Regions from separate parts of the Arthrobacter sp. K4-10C genome, predicted to be linked through region 3. Evidence: riboswitches for the same ligand, from Rfam matches in the RefSeq annotation. Region 3 holds a riboswitch; each other region holds the start of a gene.
What was found. A riboswitch is a leader RNA that binds a small molecule or an ion and turns the genes downstream of it on or off. The one in region 3 is predicted to bind S-adenosylmethionine.
Positions count from the first base shown of each region.

Region 1: it holds a riboswitch for S-adenosylmethionine, as region 3 does, so the genes downstream of both, AC5RUU_RS12500 (DUF1737 domain-containing protein) here and AC5RUU_RS03730 (bifunctional o-acetylhomoserine/o-acetylserine sulfhydrylase) in region 3, are expected to answer to the same signal.
Region 2: it holds a riboswitch for S-adenosylmethionine, as region 3 does, so the genes downstream of both, AC5RUU_RS14375 (aminotransferase class V-fold PLP-dependent enzyme) here and AC5RUU_RS03730 (bifunctional o-acetylhomoserine/o-acetylserine sulfhydrylase) in region 3, are expected to answer to the same signal.

Region 1 covers NZ_JBNHFI010000008.1:58,363-64,120, reverse strand. The annotation lists gene AC5RUU_RS12510 (aminodeoxychorismate lyase) at 1-917, shown strand, start outside; gene AC5RUU_RS12505 (hypothetical protein) at 1,162-1,416, shown strand; SAM riboswitch class IV at 1,659-1,773, shown strand; gene AC5RUU_RS12500 (DUF1737 domain-containing protein) at 1,787-2,065, shown strand; gene AC5RUU_RS12495 (rhodanese-like domain-containing protein) at 2,062-2,472, shown strand; gene AC5RUU_RS12490 (O-succinylhomoserine sulfhydrylase) at 2,473-3,681, shown strand; gene AC5RUU_RS12485 (DUF1905 domain-containing protein) at 3,678-4,001, opposite strand; partial or broken gene AC5RUU_RS12480 (HNH endonuclease signature motif containing protein) at 4,083-5,590, shown strand.
Region 2 covers NZ_JBNHFI010000009.1:204,312-210,069, forward strand. The annotation lists gene aroA (3-phosphoshikimate 1-carboxyvinyltransferase) at 1-82, shown strand, start outside; gene rsgA (ribosome small subunit-dependent GTPase A) at 66-1,181, shown strand; gene hisN (histidinol-phosphatase) at 1,230-2,042, shown strand; SAM riboswitch class IV at 2,204-2,317, shown strand; gene AC5RUU_RS14375 (aminotransferase class V-fold PLP-dependent enzyme) at 2,356-3,774, shown strand; gene AC5RUU_RS14380 (class I SAM-dependent methyltransferase) at 3,843-4,601, shown strand; gene AC5RUU_RS14385 (metal-dependent transcriptional regulator) at 4,645-5,358, shown strand; gene AC5RUU_RS14390 (fluoride efflux transporter FluC) at 5,360-5,758, shown strand, end outside.
Region 3 covers NZ_JBNHFI010000002.1:235,441-241,198, forward strand. The annotation lists gene AC5RUU_RS03715 (DeoR/GlpR family DNA-binding transcription regulator) at 1-535, shown strand, start outside; gene AC5RUU_RS03720 (CPBP family intramembrane glutamic endopeptidase) at 595-1,374, shown strand; gene AC5RUU_RS03725 (VOC family protein) at 1,605-2,243, opposite strand; SAM riboswitch class IV at 2,409-2,525, shown strand; gene AC5RUU_RS03730 (bifunctional o-acetylhomoserine/o-acetylserine sulfhydrylase) at 2,569-3,894, shown strand; SAM riboswitch class IV at 4,016-4,132, shown strand; gene metX (homoserine O-acetyltransferase MetX) at 4,145-5,260, shown strand; gene AC5RUU_RS03740 (hypothetical protein) at 5,297-5,758, opposite strand, start outside.

The DNA of each region.
Region 1 (5,758 bases), on a different contig from region 3:
CTTCCGTGGTTCTTGTTTTCCTTGATCCTGCATTCCCGGAGGGCCGGCTTGCCGACGCGTCCCAGCCGCAGCTGCTGGTCACGGACCAAGGTGCCACCCGCGGTGACGGTGTGTTCGAAACCATGCTCGCCGTGGGCGGAAACGTCCGGAAGATCCAGGCGCACCTGGACCGGCTGGGCGGTTCCGGGGAGGCGCTGGACCTTTCCATCCCCGGCCAGGACGAGTGGCGCAGGGCTATCGCTGCCGCCATTGCCGAGCACCGCTCACAGCACCCGCCCGCCTCGGCGACTGATGACGAGCTGGTGGTCAAGCTGGTGGTGACCCGCGGTGTGGAGGGCGCCGCTGCACCCACGGCCTGGGTGCAGGTTTCTCCAGTTGGAGCGGCGGGCCGCCGCCAGCGCGAAACCGGCATCGACGTCATCCTCCTTGACCGCGGCTATGACAGTGACGTTGCCGAGCGCGCTCCGTGGCTCCTGCTCGGCGCCAAGACTCTCTCCTACGCCGTCAACATGGCGGCGCTCCGCCACGCCCACAAGCAGGGCGCCGACGACGTCATCTTCTTCTCCTCCGATGGTCGCGTCCTGGAGGGCCCCACGTCCACTGTGCTTCTGGCCCATGTAGAGAAGTCCGACGACGGCACAACAGTCAAGCGCCTCGTCACGCCACAGCTGGACAGCGGGATCCTGGCGGGAACTTCCCAGGGCGCGCTGTTCAAGGCCGCCAAAGAGGCAGGCTGGGAGCTGGGTTACGGGCCGCTGGTGCCGCAGGACCTGCTGGACGCCGACGCCGTCTGGCTGATCTCCAGCGTGCGCCTGCTCGCCCCGGTAAACCGGATTGACGGCCAGGAGATAGGGACGCCTTCGCTGCAGAAGGAGCTCACCGCCGAGCTGAGTGAGCTTTTCGCCGGCATCCAGTAACGGCTACCCGGGAACGGTAAAGGCTCATGTCAAAGCGGGGTACCGGCGAGTTATTCCAGACGCTTGCCTGATACGGAGTCTACGCGTACAGTCTACACTGTAGATAGGCGTCAATCCCGCTGCGGGTCCTCCTTTCCAACTTTCCAAAGGACCCGGTTCCACTCCATTGCCCCGTGCACGGCATGTGAGGTCTGCTGCTGTAGCCGAACGGCGGCGCCACCGCACTTAGCGAAGGGAAGCCGTCATGGCACATTCGCAGTTCGATATTTTTCTCCGTGAAGCCACCTACCTGGACCAAGCCTCGGAATCCACGCTGGACCGTGACCGCCTGTACGGGCTCTACACCAGCTGGTGCTTCATCAACCAGCAGGTGCTCAATACAGAGGACAGCTTCTGGGCTGCCATGGGGGACAGGATCAATCCGGACCGGAACTGCCTTCGCATGAAGGGCCCAGCCGCCACGGATTACATCATGGCCAGCTATCCGGGCCTGGTCTAGCCAGGAAGGAGCGGCGTGAACCGGGGCGAAAGCCTGCGGTTCACGCCGCTTTTCATGTGCCGCTAAGACCCGCGTGTGCGAAGTTGACGTGAAAGTGGCATGACAGACAGAAACGGTTCTTGCTCCGGCGCAACCAGCCGGGCGCCGGCCCATCTGCCGCCCAAGCAGCGTATTCACTTCAGTTACGCAACATGACGACGACGGCGATGCGGCAGTGGTCGTCAGATGTTACGTTTTTGGGGAGTAATGAGTACCGGCGCCAAGCCCTGACTGGCCGGTCGGCAACCCTCCTTTCGCGGCGGGGTGCCTCAGGTGAATACTCGGCATATCGACCGATTCGAGCTGCAAGCGTGAGAGAAGGAGATCCGTCGTGTCTGACGCCCCCGCCCCTGAAGAGAAGTTGTCCTACCGCCTCATCAGCGGCCCGGACGACCGTGCATTCTGTGAGCGGATCTCAACCGCACTCGCTGAAGGCTATGTGCTGCACGGAAGCCCGGCGGTGACCTTCAACGGCACCAGCGTCATCGTGGCCCAGGCCGTGGTGCTGCCGGCCGCAATCGCCTCCGCGGACGCCGCCGTCGCCACCGCTGTTGACGACCTTGAAGCTGCCAACGAGGACCTCGAGTTCGACGGCGAGGGCCACGCATGAGCTACGCCGGAGACCTGACGCCGCAGGAAGCCTGGGCCAAGCTTGAGCAGGGCGCCATCCTGGTGGATGTGCGCACCGAGGGCGAATGGGCCCACATCGGCATCCCGGACACAAAGGCCACGGACAACGATCCGTTGTTCATCCAGTGGACGTTCCCCGGCGGCATCCCCAACCCGGACTTCCTCAAGGACCTGAGCCAGCAGACGCCGGAAGACTCGACCACGGAACTGCTGTTCATCTGCCGCTCAGGCCAGCGCTCCATCTCGGCCGCCATCGCAGCAACGCAGGCCGGCTTCACCTCCTACAACGTCCTGGAGGGCTTCGAAGGCGAGCCGGACCGCTACGGCGAACGCACCGTCAACGGCTGGAAGAACCGCGGCCTGCCGACCAACCTGGGAAAGAACTAAGTGACCTTCAATAACGACGCCGCCGGCTGGAGCCCCGATACCCAGGCCGTCCGCGGCGGGCTGGACCGAACCAACTTTCAGGAAACGTCCGAAGCAGTTTTCGTCAACTCTGGTTTTGTGTACGAGTCCGCCGCCGCTGCAGAACGCGCTTTCACCGGCGAGGACGAGCGCTTCGTCTACTCCCGTTACGGCAACCCTTCGGTGGCCACGTTTCAGGAGCGGCTCCGCCTGCTGGAGGGCACCGAGGCATGCTTTGCGACGGCGTCCGGCATGTCCGCCGTCTTCACCGCCTTGGGTGCGTTGCTGGCTGCCGGGGACCGCGTGGTTGCCGCCCGCTCGCTCTTCGGTTCGTGCTTCGTCATCCTGAACGAAATCCTGCCGCGGTGGGGTGTGGAAACCGTGTTCGTGGACGGCCCGGACCTGGAGCAGTGGCGCGCTGCCCTGTCCCAGCCCACCACCGCGGTCTTCTTCGAATCCCCCTCAAATCCCATGCAGGAGATCGTGGATATTGCCGCGGTCAGCGACCTTGCGCACGCTGCCGGGGCCACCGTCGTCGTCGACAACGTCTTTGCCACTCCCCTGCTCCAGCGCTGCGGCCAGCTGGGCGCCGACGTCATTGTCTACTCCGGCACCAAGCACATCGACGGCCAGGGCCGGGTCATGGGCGGCGCCATCCTGGGCACCAAGGAGTACATTGAGGGCCCGGTCAAGCAGCTGATGCGCCACACCGGCCCGTCGCTGTCGCCGTTCAACGCGTGGGTGCTGACCAAGGGCCTGGAGACCATGGCGCTGCGCGTCAACCACTCCTCCGCCACCGCCCTCCGGCTCGCTGAATGGCTGGAGCAGCAGCCTGCCGTGAGCTGGGTTAAGTACCCGCTGCTGAAGTCGCACCCGCAGTACGAACTTGCAGCGAAGCAGATGCGCGCCGGCGGCACGGTGCTCACCCTGGAGCTCGCCCCGTCCGGCGGCCGCTCGGGCAAGGAAGCCGCCTTCGCGCTGCTGGACGGGCTGCGGATCATCGACATCTCCAACAACCTGGGCGATTCGAAGTCCCTGATCACGCACCCCGCCACCACCACGCACCGCGCCATGGGGCCGGAGGGGCGGGCTGCCATCGGCCTCAGCGACGGCGTGGTGCGCCTGTCCGTCGGGCTCGAGGACGCCGAGGACCTGATCCGCGACCTCGAACAGGCCCTGAAGCAGATCTAGCTTTTACCCCGCGGGGCATCGTCCGGCTGGAGCTCCAGCCGGACGTCCACCCCGTCGCCCGCGCTGATCCGGGCTTTGTCCCGCACTGCCTTCTTCACCGGCAGCAGGTACGAGCCCATCTTCTTGTCCGGAAAAATCGACGTCTGCCAGCTGTGGCCTGCAATTTCCACAGTCACCTTGACCGAGCCGAAGGCCTTGTTACTGGTGGCGCTTTGCTCCGCGATATCGTCGGCCACATCCGGCGGCAGCGTGAGGAAGTGCCAGGCCGCTTCCCCGGGATAGAGCCAGAGCTCGGCGTGGAAGGAGTACGACGGCGTCACGCGCCGAGTATGGCACGTCGCCTTCCTTTATGCCACGGCTCTTCACCCCAAAATGTCGTACCCTCCTGCCAGGCTTTGAGTATGAACACGGAAGCGGTCACGGACGCGGGAGGTGGTGGCGGTATTGCTGCTGCTGTGGCGTTGGTGGCTGGTTTTGTTGAAGGGGTTGCTGGCGTTGTGGCCGGTGGTCCGGGCGCGGTTTCCGATGATGTAGCCGCTGATGGTGTTGATCCGTTGCGGCGGTATGCCGGCGACTGTTTGGACGGGTTGGCGCTGATTGCCAGGATCGAGGCTGCGGCTGCCGCGGTGAAGGTGCGGCTGGTGGCCGGATACGCGGAGGCTGCCGCTGCCTTGGAGGAACCGGCCTGCAGTTCCCAGTGGGCGGCCGGGCAGCAGATGGCTGTGGTCGCGGAGGTCGCCTGCGTCCTGACGATCGGGGAGCGGGCGGCGGGTGCGCTGGTCGGTGCGGCGGGTGCGTTGACGGCTCGTTGCCGGCGGCTTTGGATGCGTTGCAGGCCGGGGCGGTGTCGTGGCAGAACGCCCAGGTCCTGGTGGACGAGGCCACGGGCCTGGACGCTGCGGGTTTGGCGGCCCTGGAGGCACGCTTCCTGGGCGTGGATGGACTTGGCGCGGGCCTTGAGGGTGCCGGCGCTGGGGGTGTTGCGGGGGAGTTGCCGCCGGCGCGGTTGCGGCGGAAGGTGCGGTCGTGGCGGGAACGCCACCATCCCGAATCGATCGGGACCCGTCACGCCACGGCGGTGGCGGGCCGGCGGATGGAATACTCACCGGACCGGGAGGGGATGGGCTGGGTCTCGCTGTTCCTGCCCGCCGATAAAGCCAATGCCGTGTGGACGCGGACCAGGGCCCTGGCCCGCGGACTGCAGGGCCCGGACGAGGCCCGCACGCTTTCCCAGTTGATGGCTGATCTCGGTGCCGCCGCGCTCCTTGGTGCGCCGGCCCGTGCCGGCCCGGCGGGCGGTCCGGCGGGTGGCCCTGTGGTGGTGCCGTCCCCGCAGGCGCAGGTGCTGGTGACTGTCCCGGTGTTCTCCCTGCTCGGGCTCACGGATGAACCCGCGGTCCTGGACGGCCAGGGCCCGGTCCCGGCGTCGATGGCCAGGAAGCTCGTTGCCGAGGGGGCGGGGTCGTTTTACCGGGTGCTGGTGGATCCGCGGGACGGGGCCCCGTTGGAGATCGGCCGGACCAGTTACCGGTTGACGAAGGCGATGCGGAAGTGGCTTCGGCTCGGGGATGGCCAGTGCCCGTTCCCGGGGTGCAGCAACTCCTCGCTGGACAACGAAGCCGACCACCTGCTCGCCTGGCACCACGGCGGCGCCACCGGAAGCAGCAACCTCGGACAGCCCTGCCCCAGGCACCACCGGATGAAACACACCAGCCGCTGGAAACCCACCCCGGCAACAAAAAACCAACCACCCGGCTGGACCTCACCCGCCGGCCGGCCCAACAAGAGCGAACACCAGGACTGGGAACCACCACACTGGCCACAAATGCTGAAGCTGCGAAGGGCGCGCCTGGGAGAAAGCTTCCTGGAGCAGGAGCTGGAACGCTGCCTGGCTGCGGCGTGCACCTAAACCAATGCCGTGCGCCTATACCAATGGGGGCACCTAAACCTGGAGGCACCCAGACCACGCAGGCACCTGCGTGGTCTGGGTGACCCGGACACTTCATCCCGCCCGTTGACCCTCGCGCTGGCGCGGAGTACCTTCGGCCTCATCCAGCCGGGCCGGCCTGACGTAAGA
Region 2 (5,758 bases), on a different contig from region 3:
GGATATGCTCGCCCAGGGCAGTGCCCCGCAGCAGGAGGCCGAGGCCGGGGCGGAAGGTTCGAGCGGTGGCCCGGCGCACTGATTCCTGGGACGAATCGGACGTCCGGATCCGGCCCAACAAGAAGGGGTCCCGGCCCCGCACCAAGGACCGGCCCACCCATGACGACGCCGTCACCGGGCGGATCATCACGGTGGACCGCGGAAGGTACACCGCGGTGGTGGGCGAGGATTCCGGTGATGAACGCATCGTCATCGCCGCCCGGGCCCGGGAGCTGCGCCGCTCCCCCGTGGTGGCGGGGGACTTCGTCTCGCTCGTGGGGGACGTCTCCGGCGACCCCGATACCCTGGCCCGGCTGGTAAGGATCCAGGACCGGAAGACCCTCCTGCGGCGCAGCGCCGACGACACGGACCCCGTGGAGCGGGCCGTGGTGGCCAACGCCGACCAACTGGTCATCGTAGTGGCCGCCGCCAATCCCGAACCCCGAACCGGCTTTATCGACCGGGCGCTCGTAGCGGCATACGACGCAGGCATCGAGCCGATCCTGCTGGTCACCAAGGCGGACGTCAAGGATCCGGCCGAGCTCCTGTCCAACTACACGCACCTGGATCTTCCAGTGATCATCAGCCGGACCGCCGACATGCAGGCGTCAGGCATCGATGCCCGTTCGGACGACGGCCTGTCCGCCCGGCTGGACAAGGCCGCGGTTGCGGCGCTCCGGTCCTACCTGGACGGCAAGGTCACCGTGATGCTGGGGCACTCCGGCGTCGGAAAATCAACCATGGTCAACGCGCTCACCGGGGCCGAGCGTGCCACCGGCGGAGTAAACGCGGTAACGGGCAGGGGCCGGCACACGTCGTCGTCGGCACTGGCCCTGCGGCTGGCAGACGCACCGGCGGGCAGCTGGATCATCGACACCCCGGGAATCCGTTCCTTCGGCCTGGCGCACGTGGACCCGGACCGGATCCTGCGGTCCTTTCCTGACCTCGCCCCGGGCACCGACGCCTGTGAACGCGGCTGCAAGCACACGGCAAGCGCAGTGGACTGCGGCCTGGATGCCTGGGTGGCCGCCGGCCATGCCGGCCCCACCGGCGAGGCACGGCTGGCGTCCCTGCGCCGGCTCCTCGGAGCGGATCCACGGGAGGAAGCGCAGGAGGCAAAGGAGCTCGGCAGCGTCAACTGACGAAGCCGATCTCCCAGCAGAACCGCCTGCAGACGGTAGTTTGGAACCATGATCCAACCCGCTTCGAGCTACAACGATGACCTGCGCCTGGCCCATGTCCTGGCCGACTCCGTGGATGACCAGACCATGAGCCGCTTCAAGGCACTGGACCTCCACGTGGAGACCAAGCCCGACCTGACGCCGGTCACGGACGCGGACAAGGCCGCCGAAGAAGCCATCCGCGGCCAGCTCTCGCGTTCCCGGCCACGGGATGCAGTACTTGGTGAGGAATTCGGCAGCACCGGCCACGGCTCGCGCCGGTGGATCATCGACCCCATCGACGGGACCAAGAACTTTGTCCGCGGCGTGCCGGTCTGGGCCACCTTGATCGCCCTCGTTGATGAGGGCGAGCCGGTGGTCGGCGTGGTCAGTGCCCCTGCCTTGGGCAAGCGCTGGTGGGCCGCCAAGGGAATGGGCGCCTACATGGGCCGTTCCCTTGCCGCCGCCACCCGGCTCCGGGTCTCCAATGTTTCCAGCCTGTCCGACGCTTCCCTGTCCTACTCGAGCCTGGGCGGCTGGAAGGAACGCGGAAACCTGGACGAGTTCCTGGGCCTCACCGAGGAGGTCTGGCGGACCCGCGCCTACGGTGACTTCTGGTCCTACTGCATGGTGGCGGAGGGCTCGGTGGACATCGCCTGCGAACCGGAGCTCAACCTCTACGACATGGCGGCCCTGGTGCCGATCGTGGTGGAGGCGGGCGGGCGCTTCACCTCGCTGGAAGGCGAAGACGGCCCGTTCGGTGGAAACGCCCTGGCCACCAACTCGATCCTGCACTCCGAGGTGCTGCAGCGGCTGAACCCCGGGCTGGACGACCTGCTCTAGCTCCTGCTCAACCGAACATTCGACGGCGAACGTCTCCGAAAAGGGGCGTCCGCCGTCGTATTCTTCGACGGAACGCCGCTTTTTCCAGCCGCGCGTAACAAATGCCTTAACAATTGCACCGGCTTCAATCCTGGCCGCCCCATGTTTTACGCTCTTAACCAGGTCACGAGTGCCAGCGCAAAACCCCGGTTTGCTGGCCGGCAACCCTCCATTCGCGGTGGGGTGCCCCGGGTGACGACCAGGCCGGTCCGGAGCGGATGCGGCAAGCGCGGATTCCACTGATACCGGAGTCCTGTTTTGAAGTGAGGTCTCTGTGACAACTGCCACCGTCTCCCCCAACGCCGCAATTACCGCCGATTCTGTATTCGATGAGCGCCGGGCCGTGGCAGGCCGTCCCTTGGCCGCTGTCACGGGCGCGGAAATCCAGGCGCCGCTGATTTCCGGCGGCCACGTCCGCTATGCCAACCTCGACTACGGAGCGTCGGCCCCGGCCCTCTCGGTGGTGTCCGCCTACCTCAACGAGATCCTGCCCTTCTACGCCAGCGTCCACCGCGGCGCCGGGTACGCATCGCAGATCAGCACGTCCGTGTACGAGAACGCCCGCAGCATTGTCCGCGACTTTGTGGGCGGCCGCCCGGACGACTCCGTCATCTTCACCCGGAACACCACGGACTCGCTCAACCTGCTGGCCGGGTGCCTGCCCCTCAGCGACGGCCGGCCCACGGGCGATGTCCTGTACCTCGACATCGAGCACCACGCCAACCTGCTGCCGTGGCAGGGCGTCCCCCACCGGAGCATTGTTGCCGCCGACACCATCACGGGAACCATTGAGGCAGTGCGCACCGAACTGGAACAGGGCGGCGTCAGCCTGCTGGCCATCACCGGCGCGTCCAACGTCACGGGTGAGATCCTCCCGATCCGGGTCCTGGCAACGCTCGCCCACCAGCACGGCGCCCGCATCGTGGTGGACGCGGCGCAGCTGGCGCCACACCGGCGCGTTGACATCAGCGCGGACGACGTGGACTACATCGCCTTCTCCGGCCACAAGCTGTACGCGCCGTTCGGGACGGGCGTCCTGGTGGGGCGTCCGGACTGGCTCGACGCCGGGATCCCCCACCTTGCCGGCGGCGGCGCCGTCAAGGAAGCCAGGCTCGACGGCGTCAGCTGGGCCACGGGCCCGGCCCGCCACGAGGGCGGCTCCCCCAACGTCCTGGGCGCAGCCACCCTGGCCCGCGCCACGCAGGTGATCGCCGGGCTGGACCAGGACCGCTGGCACGCCCACGAGTCCGCCATCCGCTCCTTCCTGGTTGAGGGCCTGCAGAAGATCGACGGCGTAACCGTCCACCAGATCTTCAAGGACACCAACGCGGACACAGACACCATTGGCGTGGTCAACTTTTCCGTTGAGGGCTACGACGCCGGCCTCGTTGCAGCGTACCTGTCGGCTGAGCACGGCGTGGGGCTCCGGGACGGGCGTTTCTGTGCCCATCCCCTGCTGAAACGGCTGGGCCTGCCCTCGGGCTCGCTCCGTGCCAGCTTCGGTGTCGGTTCCCGTCTTGAAGACGCGGAGCGGCTCCTGGCCGGCATCGCCAAGCTCCGCCGTGAGGGGCTGGGCTGGGACTACGTGGTGGACGAGGGCCGCTGGGTTCCCGCGCATGACACCCGCACGTACCCGCACTGGGCTCCCAACACGCCCGGCACCGCCGGTGCCGCGCCCTGCATCGACGGCTGATCCGTCCCGTCACGGCGATGCGGTAAATTCGGAAGTTACCGCAGGGCATTGACTGAAGGAGGCCGCACGTGGTTCGGGGTGGCCCCAAGCTTGATCACGGGCGGCGCCGGGAGCTGGGCAAAAGCTTCCAGCACGGCGGCAAGCATTACCAGCGTGTGCGGCCCGGTTATCCTGCGGAATCTGTGGACTGGCTCCTTCCTGCGGGGGCACGCGACGCGCTGGATGCCGGTGCGGGCACCGGCAAGTTCACCGAATTGCTGCTGGACCGCGGCTTGGCCGTCACCGCCGTCGATCCGTCTGCGGACATGCTCGACCAGCTGAAGGTGCACTGCCCGGACGCCACTGCTGTCCTGGGAAGCGCTGAGGCGACGGGCCTGCCGTCGTCCGCCTTCGACGTCGTAACGGTTGCCCAGGCGTGGCACTGGTGCGACGCGCTGGCGGCAAGCACCGAACTGGCACGCGTCTTGCGCCCGCACGGCACGCTGGGGCTTGTCTGGAACCAGCTGGACACCACCGTGCCCTGGGTACACCGGCTCTCCCGGATCATGCATGCCGGAGACGTCTATAAACCGGAGCACCGGCCTCTTGTGGGTCCGGAGTTCGGGCAGCTGCAAGGCCATGTGACGCATTGGCAAGACAACGTCAGCACCAGCGACCTGATCGAACTCACCAAATCGCGAAGCTACTACCTGCGTTCAGGCGAGGACACCCGGGCCAAGGTCCTCGCGAATCTTGACTGGTACCTGCACCAGCATCTGGGGCACGCCTTGGACGAGGAGATCAAGCTGCCCTACCTGACGTTGTCCTGGCGGGCACTCAAAGCATGACCGGTTCCGCCGCGCTGCAGGGGCACCCGGTAGGCTTGGTTTTGTGAAGACCAGCGCGCCCTCCTCCTCCATCGAGGACTACGTCAAGGTCATCTATTCATTCACTGAATGGCAGGACAAACCCATCACGTCCTCCCAACTGGCACAGCGGCTGGGGGTCGCCAACTCCTCCGTGTCGGAAATGGTCCGCAAGCTGAAGGACCAGGGCCTTGTTGACCATAAGCCGTACAGCGCCATCACGCTCACCGATGCAGGCCTGCGGCTAGCCCTGGCCATGGTCCGGCGCCACCGCCTGATTGAGACCTACCTGGTCCAGCAGCTCGGCTACAGCTGGGATGAAGTCCACGACGAAGCCGAACTGCTGGAGCACGCTGTTTCGGACACCTTCATTGAGCGCGTTGCCGCCAGGCTCGGGGACCCCAGCCGCGACCCGCATGGTGATCCCATACCCACAGCGGACGGTAAAGTCCTCATGCCACGGGCTCATCTGATGGGTGAATTGGACAAGGGCCACACCGGCAAGATCACGCGGATCAGCGACGACAACCCGGATCTGCTCCGTTATCTGGCCGCGGAGGAGATCGACCTGGACGCCGAAGTGGAGGTAGTGGGCCGCAGGCCGTTCGGCGGTGCACTGGTGGTGCGGATCCGAAACTCCGGCCGGACCAGGGACTACGACCTGGCGGACGAAATCACCTCCGCACTCTGGGTCCACAGCGACCAACCGCACCCCGGGTGCCTGCTGGGAGACAGCTGACGTGGGTGCTGCCCCGTCGGGGCGGGCCTGGCTTGCTGTCGCCGCCGGCGGCCTGGTTGGCAGTGAGCTGCGGTACGGCCTCGGCCTTGCCTTCCCCGACCAGCCCGGGTCGCTCCCCTGGGCGATACTGTGGATCAACGTTGTTGGCAGCTTTGTCCTGGCCGCGCTGACCACGGCATGGATGGCCCGGCCGCAAACCGCATTCTGGCTGCGCGCGGGACTGGGCCCCGGACTCCTGGGCTCCTTCACCACGTTCTCCGCCGTAGTGTTCGCGGTGGACCAACTTGCCCGGGCGGGCCAGCACCCGGCCTGGGCGGCCTACCTGGCGCTCTCCCTCTTCCTCGGCCTGGCGGCAGCGGGCCTCGGCTGGCGCCTGGGCAGGCTGCTCACCCGCCCTCCG
Region 3 (5,758 bases):
CTCCGCCCTGATCAGGCCGGGTGCAGTGATTGGGCTGTGCGGCGGAACCACCAGCACCGCGCTCGCCCAGATCCTCGCCACCCGCGAAGACCTCAACGCACCGTCAAACCAGCCCACGCTGACGGTGGTCACGAACGCCATCAACATTGCCGGGCAGCTGGCCGTCCGGCCCAACATCAAGGTGATGGTCACCGGCGGCATCCTCAACCCGCGCTCATATGAACTGGTGGGGCCTTACACGGACATCATCATGCAAAAGGTGGTGCTGGACATCGCCTTCATCGGTGTCAACGGCATTGACCCGGAAGTGGGGCCCACCAACACCGGGGAGGGGGAGGCCTCGGTCAACGCCCTGCTCGCCAGCAGGGCACGCGTGTCCTACGTTATTGCGGACTCCTCCAAGGTGGGCGTGCGTGCGTTCGCCACTATGGACGGCTACAACTTCACCCGGCTGATCACCGACGCCGGTATCTCGCCGACGGACAAAGCCGCGTTTGAAGCCAACGGCACGGAAGTGATCGTCGCACCCGCTTAACGGACTGCGTGGCGGGGGCCGGTCAGCCGCGTTCCAGAAACTGCAGGCAAGATGGGTACATGCTGGTTCCCTCCCGCCGCCGTTTGAAGCTCGAAGTCTGGGTCGTCCTGGGCCTTTCCCTTGGCCAGTCTGCCGTGTACTCCGTGGTGCAGCTCCTGGACAAAATGACCCGCGCGCCCCTGGCCGAGGGAACCTCGACACTGAACCGCTCGCAGAGCACGCGTGAGTACTTCGACCTGACCTACCAGTTGCTGGACATCATCTTTGCCCTGGTACCGGTCCTGCTGGTGATCTACTTCCTGACCGACCAGCGGCAGGCCGGCCCGGGCGATGGCGGGAATCCTGGCTCGGCGTTCCGGAAACTCGGTTTCAATTTTGCGCGGCCGGGAAAGGATCTTTTGCAGGGACTCGGACTGGCGGCCCTGATCGGGGTTCCCTCCCTGGGCCTCTATGCCGCGGGCAGGGCACTGGGCATCACCACCGCCATCATCCCCAGCGCGTTGGACGCCTACTGGTGGACGGTGCCGGTCCTGATCCTGTCCGCCCTTCGGCATGCCGTGGTGGAGGAAGTCATAGTGGTGGGCTACCTGATGAACCGCTTCGGAAAGTTCGGCTGGAGCGTCCCGCTGTCCATTGCCGCCAGTTCACTGCTCCGCGGCACGTACCACCTGTACCAGGGCTTTGGTCCCTTCATCGGCAACGTGGTCATGGGTGTGGTGTTCGCGTGGCTGTACACCCGGACCAAGCGCGTCATGCCGCTGGTGATTGCGCACGCGCTGCTGGACATTGTGGCCTTCGTCGGTTTCAGTCTCTTCGGCAAGGCCGTGGGACTGGGATAGCGGCCCAGCTACGGAGCAGTGCCCAATCGGTAAGCGCCCGGTCCGCGTCCGGGCCGGGAGGAAACACGAAAGGCTTTGCTTAGGTCCGCGCGGGTACTGCCCCGAAGGCATCTGCCCCTGGAAAGACAACTGCCCTCAAACAGATTCGGCCGCCGTCAGCGGGTGACGCCGTTGTCACGCACTGATGGCGGCCGAAGCTCCGAGGGCCTTTGCGCCCGGTCTGGAAGCGGTCAGATGGTGACAGCTCCGTTGGCGGTTTCAAAGGTCACCGACAGAATGCCGGGCGTACCATGCGGGGCAACCCACTCGACAGCAACATCCTCCAGCGGCTTCTCCACCGGCTCACCCAGCCACTCGGTAACCCGGGAGGCTGAGCCGGCGATGGTCAGGCAGCTCATCTTGATGTTGCTCTCGTAGGCGTTGGACGGGTGCAGCGAGGGATCGCCTTCCCACTTCAGCATGTAGGGCACCTGGGGATCGGCAATGAGGCCCAGGATTCCGATCTGCTTCCAGACCAGTTCACGGCCGTCCGGGAACTTGCGGTTGCCGTTGACCGCAGCCCGGCCCAGGCGTTCCTCGAACGGGGCAAGGTCGTCCACTTCGACGCACCAGCCCATCCAACCGCCGCCCGCCGCGGAGCGGGCACGCACGGCCTGTCCGAACGGAGCCTTGTCCGACGCGGGGTGGTCCAGGACCTCCACGACCTCAAGGTACTTGTGGCCCGCGAGCGGGATGATCATATTCCGGGTTCCGAACCGGGGGTGTACCCCGCCCTTGACTGCCTCAACGCCGAGGGCAGAAGAAATACGTTCGGTTGTGGCCGCCAGGCCATCGTGTTCACAGGCGTAAGAGACGTGATCCATGCGCATGCCATCATCTTGGCACTTTGTGATCGGGCTCTCAGCTAAGGGTAGCCTTACTGGGATTTTCCGATTTCAGCCCATCAATACCAGCTCCGGACCTGGCAGGACCCGCGGGACCATGTTCGTCACAATCCTGTCCGCACGGCGGGACAGCTTCCTACACTGGGCTCAGGTCATGAGTGCCAGCAACCAGCCCCGGCTCGCTGGCCGGCAACCCTCCATCCGCGGTGGGGTGCCCCGGGTGAGGACCTGGCTGTCCGGCAATCGGCCGGATGGCAAGCGCGGCCCGTGGTGCTTCCAGCATGCCGGGCCCATGTCAAAGGAGCCTTGAATGTCCAACGGATGGTCCTTCGAAACCCGCCAGATCCACGTAGGCCAGGAGCCGGATGCCGCCACGGGTGCCCGGGCACTGCCCATCTACCAGTCCACGTCCTTCGTCTTTCCAAGCGCCGAGAGTGCCGCGAACCGTTTCGCCCTCGCGGAACTTGCCCCGATCTACACCCGCATCGGCAACCCCACGCAGGACGCCGTGGAGCAGAGGATCGCCAGCCTTGAAGGTGGCCTCGCCGCGCTTCTCCTCAGCTCCGGGCAGGCGGCGGAGACGTTCGCTGTCCTGAACATTGCGGAGGCCGGTGACCACATCGTTGCCAGCCCCAGCCTGTACGGCGGGACCTACAACCTGTTCGCCCACACCCTGAAGAAGTTCGGCATCTCGGTCACCTTCGTGGCGGACCCGGACAACCTGGACCACTGGCGCGAGGCAGTGCAGCCGAACACCAAGCTTTTCTTCGCCGAGGTGGTATCCAACCCGCGGCAGGACGTGCTGGACATTGAGGGCGTTTCCCGCACCGCCCACGAGGCGGGAGTGCCCCTGATCGTGGACAACACGCTGTCCACGCCGTACCTGATCCGGCCGCTGGAATGGGGAGCGGACATCGTGGTCCACTCGGCCACCAAGTACCTGGGCGGCCACGGTGCAGCCATTGCAGGTGTCATCGTCGACTCGGGCAAGTTCGACTTCAGCAAGGACCCGGAACGTTTCCCCGGCTTCAACACCCCCGACCCCACCTACAACGGCCTCGTGTATGGCCGCGACCTCGGCGAGGGCGGGGCCCTGGGCGCCAACCTGTCCTACATCCTCAAGGCCCGCGTCCAGCTCCTGAGGGACCTTGGTTCGGCGGTGTCGCCGTTCAACGCCTTCCTGATTGCGCAGGGCCTTGAGACCCTGAGCCTGCGCGTGGAACGTCACGTGGCCAACGCCGTCGAAGTTGCCCGCTGGCTGGAAGGACGTGACGACGTCGAATCCGTCGCCTACGCAGGGCTGCCCTCCAGCCCCTGGTACGAGCGCGGCCGCAAGTACGGGCCCCGGGGGACCGGCGCCATCGTCGCCTTCAACCTGGGTGGCGGGGCTGAGGCCGGTAAGCGGTTCGTGGACGCCCTGGAACTGCACTCGCACGTGGCCAACATCGGGGACGTCCGCTCCCTGGTCATCCACCCGGCATCCACCACGCACAGCCAGCTCTCCCAGGAACAGCAGGCGGTCGCCGGTGTGACCCCGGGACTTGTCCGACTCTCAGTGGGCCTGGAACACATCGACGATATCCTCGCTGACCTTGAGGCCGGCTTCCGTGCCGCCAAGGAGGCGCCGGGCGCCTGAGCCGGATGCTCCCGGGAGCACCATCCGACGGCGGGTGGCGGGCCGGTGCCGGCAAGCCGGGGAAGTCATAACCAGTCACACTCTTGGCCCGGGGCGGGTGGTGTTTCGTACACTCGAACCAGGTCATGAGTGCCAGTGACAGCCCCGGCTTGCTGGCCGGCAACCCTCCTTCCGCGGTGGGGTGCCCCGGGTGAAGACCTGGCCTGCCGGTCATACCGCCGGTGGGCAAGCGCGTAGAAGAGGTCTTGCCATGACGGTTACCGTCACCCGTACCACCGTTCCCGAACACGGAATCGTCCGCTACGCCTCCATCGGAGGACTGGAACTGGAAGCCGGCGGTTACCTGCCGGACGTCACCCTCGCCTATGAAACCTGGGGCACGCTCAATGCGGACGGCAGCAACGCAATCCTGGTTGAGCACGCCCTGACCGGCAGCACCCACGTCACGCGCGGCGACAGCGACGAGCCCGGCTGGTGGGAACAACTGGCCGGTCCCGGCGCCCCCGTTGATACGGACCGCTTCTTCGTGGTCTCCATCAACATCGTGGGCGGTTGCTACGGGTCCACGGGGCCGTCGTCGACCGCCCCGGACGGAACGCCGTGGGGTTCCCGTTTCCCCCTGGTGACGCTGCGGGACAGCACCGTGGCAGAGGCCCGGCTGGCAAACCAGCTCGGAATCGGCAGCTGGTACGCGGTCCTCGGCGGCTCGTTGGGGGGCGCCCGCGCACTGGAATGGGCTGTCACCTACCCGGAACGGGTGCAGCGCTGCGCCGTCATTTCCATCGGCGCCGCCAGCACGGCGGAACAGATCGCGTTCGCGCAGGCCCAGACCCTCGCCATCCGCCAGGACCCCAACTTCAACGGCGGCGACTATTACGGCGGACCCTTCCCGGAGGACGGCCTGGCCCTCGCACGCCGCATCGCCCATATCACGTACCGCTCCGCCGCCGAGCTGGAAGGCAGGTTCGGGCGGGCGCCCCAGGCTCCCGAATCACCACTGCAGGGCGAGTGCCTTGCAGGCCGCGGGCGGTACCAGGTAGAGAGCTACCTGGACCACCAGGGCAACAAACTGGTCAAGCGTTTTGATGCCAACAGCTACATCGCCATCACCGAGGCGCTCATGAGCCACGACGTGTGCCGGGGTCGTGGCACGCTGGCCGAAACACTTGCCCGCTCCGACGCCCGTTTCTTCATTGCGGCAGTTGACTCGGACCGGCTCTACTTTCCCTCGCAGTCACGCGAACTTGCCCGGGCGCTTCCAGGGGACGTGGACGTCCACCTCATCGAGGCGCCTATCGGGCACGACGGATTCCTGACCGAGATCGGACAGCTGGGTCACCAGCTGCGGACAGGCTTCCTGGTCTGAGCCCTGGCCCAGGTTTCCTGGCTGAACCCGGGCCGGTCAGCCGTTCATGATCTCGCCGCGCCGGGTCATGTACTCCTCCACAGAGAGCTCACCGTTGCTGTATTGCTGGTCCAGTTCGGCGAGCTTCCGGGCCCGGTAGCCCTGCGGAGCCGACGGAGCCGGGGGAGTGGCGGGGGCGGCAGGCTGTTCCGGGACCGGCTGCTGGAACGGCGGTTCCTGGGATGCCCGGTCCCCGTTTCCCGCAGGCGGCACCGGGGGCGGCCCGTACTGGTTGGGCAGAGGCAGCGGATTGTCCATGGGCTGCGGACGCTCGAGGTGGCGGAATCCGCCGGCAAAGTAGTCCTGCTGCGTGTAGCCGTCGCGTGGCTGCTTGCTCTGCGGACCCGCGGAGCCAGGAAACTGCCCGGGGAACTGTTCGGGGTACCGGCCGGGGAAGCTCTGGTCATAGTTCCGGCGGGCCACGGATTTCCGGTACATCCGCATGGCCACCGGGATCAG